Regions from separate parts of the Planococcus sp. 1R117A genome, predicted to be linked through region 1. Evidence: predicted binding sites of a transcription regulator. Region 1 holds the regulator's gene; each other region holds the start of a gene.
The links. Region 1 encodes LexA, which represses DNA repair genes until DNA is damaged. Its sites were predicted from a motif close to CGAACATATGTTCG; they were not measured.
Positions count from the first base shown of each region.

Region 2: a site for LexA is predicted at 2,106-2,119, ahead of ruvA (Holliday junction branch migration protein RuvA). Genes of this name have one in related genera too.
Region 3: a site for LexA is predicted at 1,524-1,537, ahead of parE (DNA topoisomerase IV subunit B). Genes of this name have one in related genera too.

Region 1 covers NZ_JBPRLO010000003.1:242,597-246,788, reverse strand. The annotation lists gene ACSFXN_RS11025 (hypothetical protein) at 1-173, shown strand, start outside; gene ACSFXN_RS11020 (hypothetical protein) at 344-547, shown strand; gene ACSFXN_RS11015 (hypothetical protein) at 681-1,106, shown strand; gene ACSFXN_RS11010 (hypothetical protein) at 1,154-1,348, shown strand; gene ACSFXN_RS11005 (class I SAM-dependent DNA methyltransferase) at 1,430-2,161, shown strand; gene lexA (transcriptional repressor LexA) at 2,222-2,842, opposite strand; gene yneA (cell division suppressor protein YneA) at 3,009-3,326, shown strand; gene ACSFXN_RS10990 (YneB family resolvase-like protein) at 3,323-3,976, shown strand; gene ACSFXN_RS10985 (DUF896 domain-containing protein) at 4,034-4,192, shown strand, end outside.
Region 2 covers NZ_JBPRLO010000002.1:618,504-622,695, forward strand. The annotation lists gene queA (tRNA preQ1(34) S-adenosylmethionine ribosyltransferase-isomerase QueA) at 1-431, opposite strand, end outside; gene ruvB (Holliday junction branch migration DNA helicase RuvB) at 457-1,455, opposite strand; gene ruvA (Holliday junction branch migration protein RuvA) at 1,475-2,071, opposite strand; gene ACSFXN_RS08505 (transcription repressor NadR) at 2,197-2,730, shown strand; gene pheA (prephenate dehydratase) at 3,141-4,010, opposite strand; gene ACSFXN_RS08515 (ACT domain-containing protein) at 4,027-4,192, opposite strand, start outside.
Region 3 covers NZ_JBPRLO010000002.1:430,953-435,144, forward strand. The annotation lists gene parE (DNA topoisomerase IV subunit B) at 1-1,509, opposite strand, end outside; gene ACSFXN_RS07570 (CoA-binding protein) at 1,632-2,039, opposite strand; gene plsY (glycerol-3-phosphate 1-O-acyltransferase PlsY) at 2,174-2,764, shown strand; gene ACSFXN_RS07580 (HesB/YadR/YfhF family protein) at 2,790-3,089, shown strand; gene ACSFXN_RS07585 (hypothetical protein) at 3,318-3,713, shown strand; gene ACSFXN_RS07590 (hypothetical protein) at 3,817-4,113, opposite strand; gene ACSFXN_RS07595 (acyl-CoA thioesterase) at 4,097-4,192, opposite strand, start outside.

The DNA.
Region 1 (4,192 bases):
GAACGGTAGAAGCGGAGTCAAGAGAAGGTGTGGCCACCATGGCTCTTTCTGAAAGCATCGTCCAGTATGAGGACGTTTTTGGAGAACTGAATATTTTTAATAAAGCAGACGTTAAATTGGTGAAAGTTAAAGATTATACAGAGCCGGTCACCACTTCTAGAAGAGGCGGTTAAGAAAGATGCCAAAGAATTTTATGTTGATTGGGAAAAGCTCTTGAACGGGAAAAGATTATTTTCCTGAAATAAGGGTATATATAAACTAGATAGCCTTTACCTCTATTTAATAATTCGTACTGAATTTTCTATGGCAAACGCTGCCAAGAGAATTTTGTGGGGGTGATTAAATGAAAAAGGTACAAGGAGTAAAGAGTTTACTGAGGTACCTCGAAGCAGCGGATTATCCGATGACTGAAGAGCGGGTGCAAGAATACATGGCCCAACGGAAGATTCCGCATAACCAGTCTTATGGCGATACGATTTTTTTTGATTTAAGCCATATTGATTGGTGGATAGCAGAACAGCGGAAACTGGAGAACAAAAATAATTAAGTTTTAACAACACCCTGAAGCCGGATCCTTTTCAAGAAAAGAATTCGGGTTCGGGGTATTGTCTTGCCTAAAAAAGTAACTTTCTTGGATGGCGGACGTCTTAATGACGAGAACGAAATTGGAGGAACCCTGGATGAAGATACTTAAGGTTTTAATTGTACTGCTTATCGTATTATTCCTTGGAGCGATTGGTGTGTATTATTTCGGCACTAATATGGCTTCAGAAAAAATTGTAGACGAAGCAACAGAAAAACTGGACACCAGCGGGCAAATGGAAAATATACAGTCGTATGTGGAAGATGATCCTGAATTGTCAGGTTACATCGAAGAAGCAAAGGTGGCTGACGAAAGTTCCTTGCCATTCAACTCAACCGGACAGGCAACACGGGTATTGATCCAAAAAGTTGGGCTGACGGAATTGAACAATATTAAGAGTGGTGTCGAAAATGGAACCATGTCTCATCAGGAAGCCATTCAAAAACTGGAACAGAACCTGACGGAAGAAGAGATGCTGGCATTGAAAGTCATCGCCTATAAAGAGATCTACGGAAAACAATAAACGCTATCTATGGTAAACTGGAGAAAGTATACAGAGGAGGTCAGTGAATGAAAACATTTCAAGTAGAATTCTATTTTGACCAGGGGAATACAATTGTCCTATCTGTACAGGCAACAGATAAAGAAGCTGCTTTAGGTAAAATTCCTTCAAACGGAACTTACGATGTAATAGATGAAGCAAGCGGGAAAATCTATCGCATCACCATTAATCTTGTCAAATATATCGTAGTCAACGCATCTTGATAAAACAAGCATCGCTCTCGCAGCGAATGCTTTTTTTATACCTAAAAATAAGGGAGCTTTCAGACAAGGGGATGAAGAAAAGTGGAATTCAAAGGCGCTAGTGCGTATGATCAGAAAGATTTTTTAAATCAGTATCTACAAAGGAGAAGCCGGGAAGAAAGCCCGAATAATGCGATTGAAAAACCGATGATCATGGAACTGCTGGGAGAGCTAGAAGGGAAAAACATACTGGACTTGGGATGCGGAGATGGCAGCTTTGGGAAAGAGCTGCATACGGCTGGAGCAAAGAGTTATACGGGTGTCGAAGGTTCTGCGCAGATGGCTACAATGGCGAAAAATAACCTGAAAGGCACCAATAGCAGCATTCTCCAAGAAGCGATGGAAACTTATGCGTTTTCTCCGAATAAATTTGATCTCGTGACTTCCCGCTTTGCCATTCATTATGTTGCTGATATAAAAGAGCTGTTTATAAAAGTGCATCAATCCTTAAAAGAAAATGGCAAGTTTGTCTTTAGCGTGCAGCACCCACTGACAACTTCTTCTTTTATCAGCAAAAAAGAAGGCGAACGAAAAGGCAATTGGATTGTGGATGATTATTTTAACACAGGCGAACGAAAAGAGCCGTGGATTGATAAAATCGTCGTAAAGCATCACCGGACCACCGAGCAATATTTTAGCTCTCTCACAGAGGCAGGCTTTAATGTGGTCTCGCTGCGTGAAGGCGAACCGAAACGGGAAAATTTCAGGAATGAGGAAGAGTACCAGCGGCGCAAAAGAATTCCTATTATGCTGGCGTTTTCCTGTGAAAAATAAAAGTGGAAAAAGAGGTTCATTCATAGAAAAAACGCTGAGAATTTTTTCTCAGCGTTTTAATTAAAGGATTTGGCGATAAACGCCAACCACTTTGCCTAAAATAGAGACTTGATCGACGATGATCGGATTCATCGAGGAATTTTCAGGCTGTAAGCGGAAATAATTATCTTCTTTGAAAAAGCGTTTCACTGTTGCTTCGTCATCAGCGGTCATGGCAACTACAATATCTCCATTGTTAGCTGTCTGCTGCTGTCTCACTACCACGTAATCTCCGTTCAAAATACCTGCTTCAATCATACTTTCACCCATAATTTCAAGCATGAAAATATGGTCATCTTCAGTACCGTAGGATTGAGGAAGCGGGAAGTATTCTTCAACATTTTCAATGGCAGTAATCGGCACCCCTGCAGTAACTTTACCAATTAACGGAACATGCAACACGGGGTTTCTTTCAATTAACGCATCTTCTGTGCTTATAATTTCAATTGCTCTTGGTTTAGTTGGGTCTCGGCGGATCAATCCTTTGCTTTCCAAACGGGCCAGATGGCCGTGGACAGTCGAACTGGAGGCCAGGCCAACTGCTTCTCCGATTTCACGAACGGAAGGCGGATAACCTTTAGCACGAACTTCATCTTTTATGAATGTCAAAATATCTTCTTGGCGTTTCGATACTTTTTTCAACAGTTTCACCTCTTTTTAGTTGTTCAGTATGTTTTTCTACCCATAGTATACCAACTTGGGATATGAAATGCAAACATAGGTTCGAATTTCTTTGTTGACAAAAACACCTGTTCGCATTAATATAAGAACATACATTCCGAACACACATTCCTAGGAGGCGGTTCATATGACAATCATTCAAAAAAACTCTTATTTTACAGCATTATTTACCCTTATACTTGTATTTTCAATTTTTTCGGTAATCATCCATAACAATGAGAAAACACAAATGAGCCATGTTCAAATTGAAGAAGGCGATACTTTGTGGACTTTAGCGGAAGCATTCAGTGGAGACACCCCTCATCAGCAATGGATTGATGAAATTATGAAGGAAAACGGATTAACTACTGCTAAAATCGTTGCGGGCCAATCACTCAAGATTCCCAGCGACCAACTCAAATACACCCCTGATGAAACCATCAAGCTGGCAGGTGACGCAGAATGAAAAAAACTGCGTTAATTTATTGCCGGGTCAGCACCACGAAAGATACACAGGAAACTTCGCTCGAAAGGCAAGAAGAAGAGCTGCTGAAATTTGCATTTGAACAAGGATATATCGTCGATCAAATATTTTTCGATCAGCATAGCGGCTATGAAATGGACCGTGAAGGCTTATTGGAAATGTTGAACTGCATAAAGACCGAAAAAATAGATGCTGTTTTTATCCAGGATGAAACCCGTCTTGGACGAGGGCATGCCCGCATCGCTCTTTTGCATGTCATGAAAAAATACGGCGTTGAAGTCTACACTTTATCTGACCAAGGACCGATTGCCTTGAATGATATGGATGATATGGTGCTGGAAATTTTAGCGATCGTCGAAGAATACCAGCGGAAAATACATAACGCCAAAATTAAACGAGGCATGAAACGTGCAGTTGAAAACGGCTATAAACCCGAAAAGAATTTGAAAGGGAAAGGCAATCCGGAAGGACGGGAGCGCCTTGATTTGCCAATCGACCAAATCGTAAGCCTGAAAGAAAACGGACTGACATTCCATGAGATTGCAGTTACTTTGCAGGGATTCGGCTACCAGGCGAGCAAAGCGACTGTCCATCGCCGCTATAAAGAATTTGAACAGATGAAACAGGGCTAATATATTGCAGAAACCCATCTTCTTTTGTACGATATGTAAGTAGAAAGGTGGGATTTGATGTTATCACCCGATAAATTAAATCGAATTAATGAATTATCACGTAAATCCAAAAGAGCAGGACTGTCGATAGAAGAAGCGAAAGAACAATCTTTATTGCGCCAAGAATACTTGCAGACATTCCGGAAAACGATGCGCGGAACCATTGAAAATGTAAAA
Region 2 (4,192 bases), on a different contig from region 1:
TGGTCCAGTATTTCGTAAAAGATGCCGTCATAAATCATTTTAAAATGGCGTCCGCCGTGGTCAAGAATACCCGTACATTCCGCTTTCAAAAGTCCGTCGCCGAATGAAATCACAGTGCCGACTTTGACTTTTTTCGCGGGTTTCACGAGCGTTTCCCAGACGTCTTCCTCGATCTGCTTCAATAGCAGCAATTCGATATGGGCGCCGGTTTCTTCCTTGACACCCATCAAACGCGCCGGCAAGACGCGTGTATCGTTCAATACGAGCGTATCCCCTGCATGCAGGTAGTCTTTAATGTCGCGGAAATGGCGGTGTGTGACATCGCCTGTTTCTTTATTCATCACAAGCAGCCGGCTCGACGTACGGTCAAGCAGCGGTGTTTGTGCAATCAATTCTTCCGGTAAGTGAAAATCAAAATCGTTAACGTTCATGTCTAAAAACTTCCTTTATTTAGAATCATTCCGGCATTTCCATATTGAAATGCTCATAGGCCATCTGCGTTACGACACGGCCTCTAGGGGTCCGCTGAATAAAGCCGATTTGCAGCAAATACGGTTCGTAGACGTCTTCGATCGTCGTCGACTCTTCGCCGATGCTTGCCGCAATGGTATCCAGTCCGACCGGGCCGCCGCGGAAACGCGTCATCATGCCGGTCATCAATTTATGGTCAATATGGTCAAGCCCGAGCGGATCGACTTGCAGCATCTCAAGCGCTTGGCTGGCAATGTCTTCCGTTATGGTGCCGTTGCCGCGCACTTGTGCAAAATCACGGACACGCTTCAATAAGCGGTTTGCAATACGCGGAGTCCCGCGAGACCGGCGCGCGATTTCAACAGCCGCAATCGGGTCGATTTCCGCTTCAAACAGCTTTGAACTGCGCACCACGATTTCCGTCAGCGATTCAGTATCATAATAATCGAGCCGTGCATGGACGCCGAAGCGGTCGCGCAGCGGCGCTGATAACGCACCAGCGCGCGTCGTCGCCCCGATCAATGTAAATGGCGGCAAATCGAGCCGCACCGAACGCGCGGTCGGCCCTTTGCCGACCACGATATCCAAAGAGAAATCTTCCATCGCCGGATACAGCACTTCTTCAATCGAGCGGTTCAAACGGTGGATTTCATCGATGAACAACACATCCCCCGGCTCCAGTGACGACACAATAGCCGCCAAGTCGCCCGGGCGCTCAATCGCCGGTCCGCTCGTCATTTTCACGTTGACTTCCATTTCATTGGCGATCACCGTTGCCAATGTCGTTTTACCGAGTCCGGGAGGCCCGTACAAAAGTACATGGTCCAAGCTCTCCTGGCGCATCTTTGCCGCTTCGATAAAGATTTCCAAATTATGCTTCACTTTCTGCTGGCCGATGTACTGCGCCAAAAATTGCGGCCGCAGCGACTGCTCAAAGCGCTCGTCAAATTCAGAAATCTCGCCTCCGATTACCCGTTCCTCCATGCCGTTCGCCTCCTTTTCATCAGTTTTGTTTCAATAATAATTGCAAGGCTTTTTTCATATAGCCTTCCGTATTCAAATCGAGATCTTTCAATTTCGGCTTCACTTTCGCTATTTCACGTTCAGAATAGCCAAGTGCGCCAAGCGCGAGCATCGCTTCTTCAAGCTCCACCTCGTCATGCGCCAACAAGCCATGCGCCACGTCGGTTTCGAACGGTTCGCCGAAAAACTCCGACAGCTTGCCTTTCAAATCGAGAATCATCTGGCGTGCCGTCTTTTTGCCGACGCCCGGGAATTTCACGAGATACGACTCGTCTTCCCGCTCAATCGCTTCAATGACGTGCTGCGGCTGCCCGCTTGCTAAAATCGCGAGCGCCCCTTTCGGCCCGATGCCGGATACCGAGATGAGCTTGCGGAACAATTCCCGCTGCTCAAGTGTCGGAAAACCGAACAGCAGATGTGCGTCTTCTCTTACGTGATAATGGACAAAGACTTGCAGTTCCTCTGTTCCAAATGAGTATGGATTCGGGGCAAAAATCTGCCAGCCGATCCCTTGCTGTTCCACTACTAAATATTCAGGCGTCACTCGTGTGACAACCCCTTTTATGTAATCGTACATGTACGTCGCCCCTTCAATTTAACCTATTGATTATAGCATATTTGTTCGCCTTATACGAAATAAACCCGTTTGGAAAATAGGCATGTTAAAATAGAAATAACATTTAAGAAAGCTGGGATTCCACTATGACAAAACTCTACGGCGAACAACGCCGGCAAATCCTTCTGGAAAAATTAAAATTCTCGAGTGATCCATTGACCGGCGGCGAGCTGGCGGCCTTCGCCGGCGTGTCGCGGCAAGTGATTGTCAGCGACATGACGCTCTTAAAAGCCCGCAATGAACCGATCATCGCGACGAGCCAAGGCTATCTGTATCTCCGCGAACGCGGCACCGAAACGATCAGCCGCCGCATCGCCTGCCGCCATCAGCCGGAAGAAACCGAACGTGAATTAAAAATTCTCGTTGCAGCAAGCGTCACCGTCAAAGATGTATCGGTCGAGCATCCGGTATACGGCGAATTGACAGCCGGCATCCATGTTTCAAATGAAAAAGAAGTCGAATCGTTCATGCAGCGCGTCCACGACACCGGAGCGAGTTTTTTGCTGGAGTTGACAGAAGGCACCCACCTGCACACGATTACCGCGCCAAACGTCGCAATGCTGGAAAGCGCGATAGCCGCCATGCGGGAAAACGGCTTTTTGCTGGAAGACAGCGAATAAAATATGTGAAAAAACCCTGAAACCGGATGGCGGTTTCAGGGTTTTTATTGGGTTAGAGCGTTTATGCGCGTTTGGCATTTTTTCTTTAATAAATAAGCTTTTCGCTGGCGAAAAGTTCCATAGTACTCTTAAAGAAAGCCATTCGCAGTAGCGAATGGCTTTTACGCTGTTAAGTTATTTAAATTCAAACCCTTGAATGCATGCTTTTCGCCTGCGAAAAGCGGACTTTCTATACTTAGTTTGCTGTTAAAAACTTTTATTTGCGTTTAGATTTTTTTATTTGCGCTCATTCGAATTTATTTGCGTTCAAAAAGTTTTATTTGCGTTCAGCGACTGTTTATTTGCGTTCACCATTTTTCGACACTCCTCCAGACAAAAAAATCCCGCAGCACGCATGCTGCGGAATTTCTTTACTCGCTTCGGTACGTAAAATACGAGCCCAGCGTCTTCACTTCACAGCCGATGGCGGCCAGCTCTTCGAACGCACCGCGCATCATTGTGTCGCTTTCATCTTCCAAAACGTCGATGATGAAGAAATAATTGCCGAGTCCGGTTTTCAACGGACGCGATTCGATTTTGCTTAAGTTCAGCTGTCGCCATGCAAACACAGACAGCACTTGATGAAGCACACCTGACCGGTCGTCTTTCGGCGGCGAAATCATCAAAGTCGTTTTGACTTGGCCTTCGTGATTCGCCACTTCCAGTTTATGATCGGTTTTCGACAGCACAAAAAAGCGTGTGTGGTTGAAATGGAAATCATGGATGTCCCGATGCAGAATCGTCAAACCATATTTCTGTGCCGAGAATTCATTGCCAATGGCCGCAATCGGGCGCTCCGGCAGTTCAGATACCATCTTCGCCGCCGCTGATGTTGAGCTGTATTGCTCAAGCGGTGTGTTTTTATATGTATAATATAAAAATTTATGGCTCTGTGCCAAAGCCTGCGGATGCGAATAAATCGCTTCGAATGAATCGGCATCGGCATTTTCCGGATGCACCAAAAAATGCTGCCCGATCGGCGAAAGCACTTCAGCCGTGACATATAATTGCACTTCATGGAACAGGTAATCAACCGTCAGCGAGACCGACCCTTCCAATGCATTTTCAATCGGCACGACAGCATAATCGACGCTGCCTTCCGCCACTGCTTCTATGCATTCCGGGATTGTTGCGAACGGAACTTGCTTGCCTTCCGGGAATACTCGGAGCGCCGCCAAATGAGTAAACGACGCTTCCGGCCCCAAATATGAAATACGGTTCTTAGCAGTTTGTCCAGCCATCCAACCACTCCTCTATTTATGATGATCCACTTGATACAACTTCAGCTGACTCGACAAAATCGAGTTTTTTCAACTGTTGCAGAAAAGTATCCAAATCCATTTCCATCGCCGTTACGTCCAAAGACAATGTCACATTGGCACGGCCTTGGATCGGAATCGTCTGATGGATGGTCAAAATATTA
Region 3 (4,192 bases), on a different contig from region 1:
AGCATCGGTCATGATGATGATTTTGTTATAGGCAATGTCGTCAATGGAAAAATCAGACGAGACGCCGCCGCCGATTGCGTGGATGATTGTCGAGATTTCCTCATTTTTCATGATGTCTTCCAGCTTCGCTTTTTCGGTATTGACGACTTTCCCGCGGAGCGGCAAAATCGCCTGGAATGTCCGGTCGCGGCCTTGCTTCGCCGAACCGCCGGCTGAGTCTCCCTCGACCAGGTACAATTCGTTTTTCGAAGCGTTCCGGGACTGTGCGGGCGTCAATTTGCCGGACAACAAGACGTCGGATTTTTTGCGTTTCTTGCCATTCCGTGCATCTTCCCGGGCTTTCCGGGCGGCCAAGCGTGCCTGGGACGCGCGGATCGCTTTGCGGACAAGCGATGCGCTGAGGTCCGCATTTTCTTCCATAAAGTACATCAATTGCTGGGAAACGATCGAATCGACGATGCTTCTCGCTTCACTGGTGCCCAGCTTGCTTTTCGTCTGGCCTTCAAACTGCAACAGCCCTTCCGGAATCCGGACCGAGATGATCGCAGCCAATCCTTCGCGGATATCAGAGCCTTCCAGGTTTTTGTCTTTGTCTTTCAATAAATTGATTTTTCGTGCGTAATCGTTGAAGACGCGCGTCATGGCAGCTTTTGCGCCGGTTTCATGCGTCCCGCCGTCACGGGTGCGGACGTTATTGACGAACGACAAAATCGTCTCGGAATAGCCGTCATTGAATTGGAACGCGAATTCCACTTCCATTTCGTCTTGCTGGCCTTCGATATAGGCCACCGGATGCAAGACATCTTTTTCTTCGTTCAAATAAGCGGCAAACGCTTCAATGCCCGTTTCAAAAAAGAACGTTTCTTCCGTATCGGTCCGTTTGTCGATCAATTCGATTTTCAAGCCTTTTAACAGGAATGCGGACTCCCGCAACCGTTCGCTGAGCGTCTCGTAATTGTATTTGGTGGTCGAGAAAATCGTCTCATCCGGCAGGAACTGGATGATGGTGCCGCTTTCTTTTGTCGAGCCGATTTCTTCCAGTGTCGTAACCGGCTTGCCGCCATTTTCAAAGCGCTGGCGGTACTTTTTGCCGTCGCGGAAAATGGTCACTTCCAGGAATTTCGACAAGGCGTTGACCACAGAAGCGCCGACTCCGTGAAGCCCGCCGCTGGTCTTGTAGCCGCCTTGGCCGAACTTGCCGCCGGCATGAAGCACCGTCAAGATGACTTCAGGCGTCGGTTTGCCGCTGCGGTGCATTCCTGTAGGCATGCCGCGGCCGTAATCCCGCACGCTTATGCTGTTGTTTTCATGGATTGTGACCGTAATCCGGTCCCCGAATCCGGCGAGCGCTTCATCGACGGAGTTATCGACAATTTCATACACCAAGTGGTGAAGCCCTCTGGTATCTGTTGAGCCAATATACATACCCGGGCGTTTTCTAACGGCATCTAGGCCTTCGAGTACTTGGATCGCTTCTTCGTTGTATGCCGTGCTTTTTGTTTTAGCCATTAAGTTCCCTCCAACAAACATCTGTTCGTACTTTCTTCTTCTTTTAATCGTATCGGTAACGGGCCAATCTGTCAATAATCATAGAAAAAGAGCGCTGGGCGCCCTTTATACCGCAATCGGTCTTATTTGAGGATGGCGTGTTCCACTTTGATGCAGCGGTCCATGATGACCGTGTATCCTGCTTCGCTCAAGTCCTTAAACACATTTTCATCCACGACATTCAATTGCGTCCAGAATACCGGACAATCGAGTTGAATGAATTCTTTCGCCAGTTCCGGCAGAAATTCGCTGCGTCTGAAGACATTGACGATATCGACGGGATGCGGGATGTCAGTCAGTGATGCATAGCTCTTCTCGCCTAATACTTCATCAGCTGCAGGGTTTACGGGGATAATGCGGTAGCCGGCTTTTTGCATGGCTTCAGATACCATATAGGAAGTCCGGTTCGGATTGGGGCTTAACCCCACGACTGCGATTGTTTTTGCAGAATCAAGGATTTTTTTAATTTCTTCACGGCTTGGATTGTTCACGGGAATCACCTGTCCTTTTTATTCTATCATACATGATTTCCTTTCGGATGGTGAACAAACAGACACATATTGTCCAAAGAACTCGCTTCGTGTTAAACTGATAACATAAATAGAATGGTTCAAAGGAGTTCAAAATGGATACATTTCTTCCAGTACTTTTAGCTTATTTGCTTGGCTCAATTCCTTCCGCTTTGTGGATCGGGAAAATCTTTTACAAAACGGACATCCGGACAAAAGGAAGCGGCAACCTGGGCGCCACCAACACGTTCCGGACATTGGGCGCCAAAGCCGGAATCGTCGTAACCGTACTGGATATATTGAAAGGAACAGCCGCGACATTGATTCCGCTTTATATGGAGACCAATATCCATCCCTTGGTTTTCGGTGTCATTGCCGTAGTCGGCCACATGTTCCCGGTTTTCGCGAAATTCAAAGGCGGCAAAGCGGTGGCCACGTCCGGCGGCATTCTGCTCGGTTATCAATGGCCCCTCTTTCTAGTGGCGGTGGCGGTGCTTCTCATCACGTTGAAAATCACCAAGATGGTGTCGCTTTCTTCCATCATTTTAGCAGTGGTCGCTGTTATTTATACCACAATATATGCCATTTATACAGGAGATTATCTGTTCCTGGCGGTCATTGTCATTTTGGCGACATTCATCATTTACCGCCACCGCGCCAACATTTCGCGGATCAAAGCAGGCACGGAACCAAAAATCAAATGGTAATGTTCAAAGAAAGGGCGTGCATGGAGTGAAGATCAAAATCAGTCAAGATGCATTCAAGTGGTTTCAAGAAGAAATGGAAGTCACTGCTGGAGAAGCGGTCCGTTTTTACGTTCGCTACGGCGGCTCAAGCCAGCTTCAGCCGGGGTTCTCTCTCGGCGTCACGAAAGACGAGCCAGCAGAAGCGGCAGCCGCAGTTGAACAAGATGAAGTCACTTATTATGTCGAGCAAAGTGATGCCTGGTTTTTTGATGGCCACGATTTGCATGTCACGGTGAACGATGATTTGCAGGAACTGGATTATTCCTACGAGAAAGAAAGTGCCTGAAAACCTGGCAGCTTCATACCAAGATCGGCCTGCACTGCTTCGGCAGTGTTTTTTTGTCCAGTCAATGCCTCAATCCATTAAAGAGTGCCAGGAAAACGCGGATACTTACCGGGAGAAGCTTGCACGGCCCCTGTCAGCCAAGCTTGGCTTTATCACCGTTCCGCCCGTTAATGACAGCTACATGAATAGGCGAAACTCATAAACTTTTTTTGAAAGAAGGTAGTCTGTATGCGGATTCCTCAAAAAGAATTCACGGATGAATTGAAAAGGCAGATTGAATACACCGAAACGGAGTTGCAGCTTTATCTCGAAAAATGGCTTCTCCGCTACCAGCCGGCCTTCTTGCAGAACTATATGGTGCTCGACGGCGGAGTTGACAAAGAAGGCACCGATCCCTTTCAGCCGGATTACCGTTCTTCTCTTGTCATCAGCATCAGTGATGAAAACGAAGAGTTGATCGATTTGCAAACCATCCCGATCTGGACGTGTGAACGCTATTTTTTCGGTTTTCCAGTTGCCCAAAACTTCCCGCTCAGCCAAGGCATAGGAGAGCTGCTGGATGAATCATTGGAAGACATCCAAGCGGAATTGCAGGAGTATATTGAGAATTTCCTTGAATCGTGAGGCAATTGATTGCCGGCACATCTTTCCTTATCCAGCTTCACAGAAAAAACTGCCGGCAAGAATGAATCCGCCGGCAGTTTTTTTATTGAAAGGGTCTTTATGGTCACTGGAAGCGGTTCAATTGCTCCATCATGCCTTCAGCAGATAAAATCCGGCGCTGATGGTCGCCAAACAGGTCAAAATGAGGATAGTCGCCGCGCAAGTCCATCCACTCGGCCTTCAATCCGTACTGCTTCCCCCACTGCTCCAACTTTTCCAAATCGCTGCAGCCCACTTTCGTGACCGTCGAACAGCCTGGAAAGCGGTCGTCAATCCAGTAATGCGTGAGAAACGCGATATTTCCGGCTTCCACATTCTGCTTCCAGCGGTTTAGCTCTTCCCGCTTAATTCCGAATGCCATCTGGAGCCTGCTTTTTGATTTCTTCGTACTTATTATGCCATTCCGGGTAGATTTTCTGCAGCGAAACCGGGCGGAACGA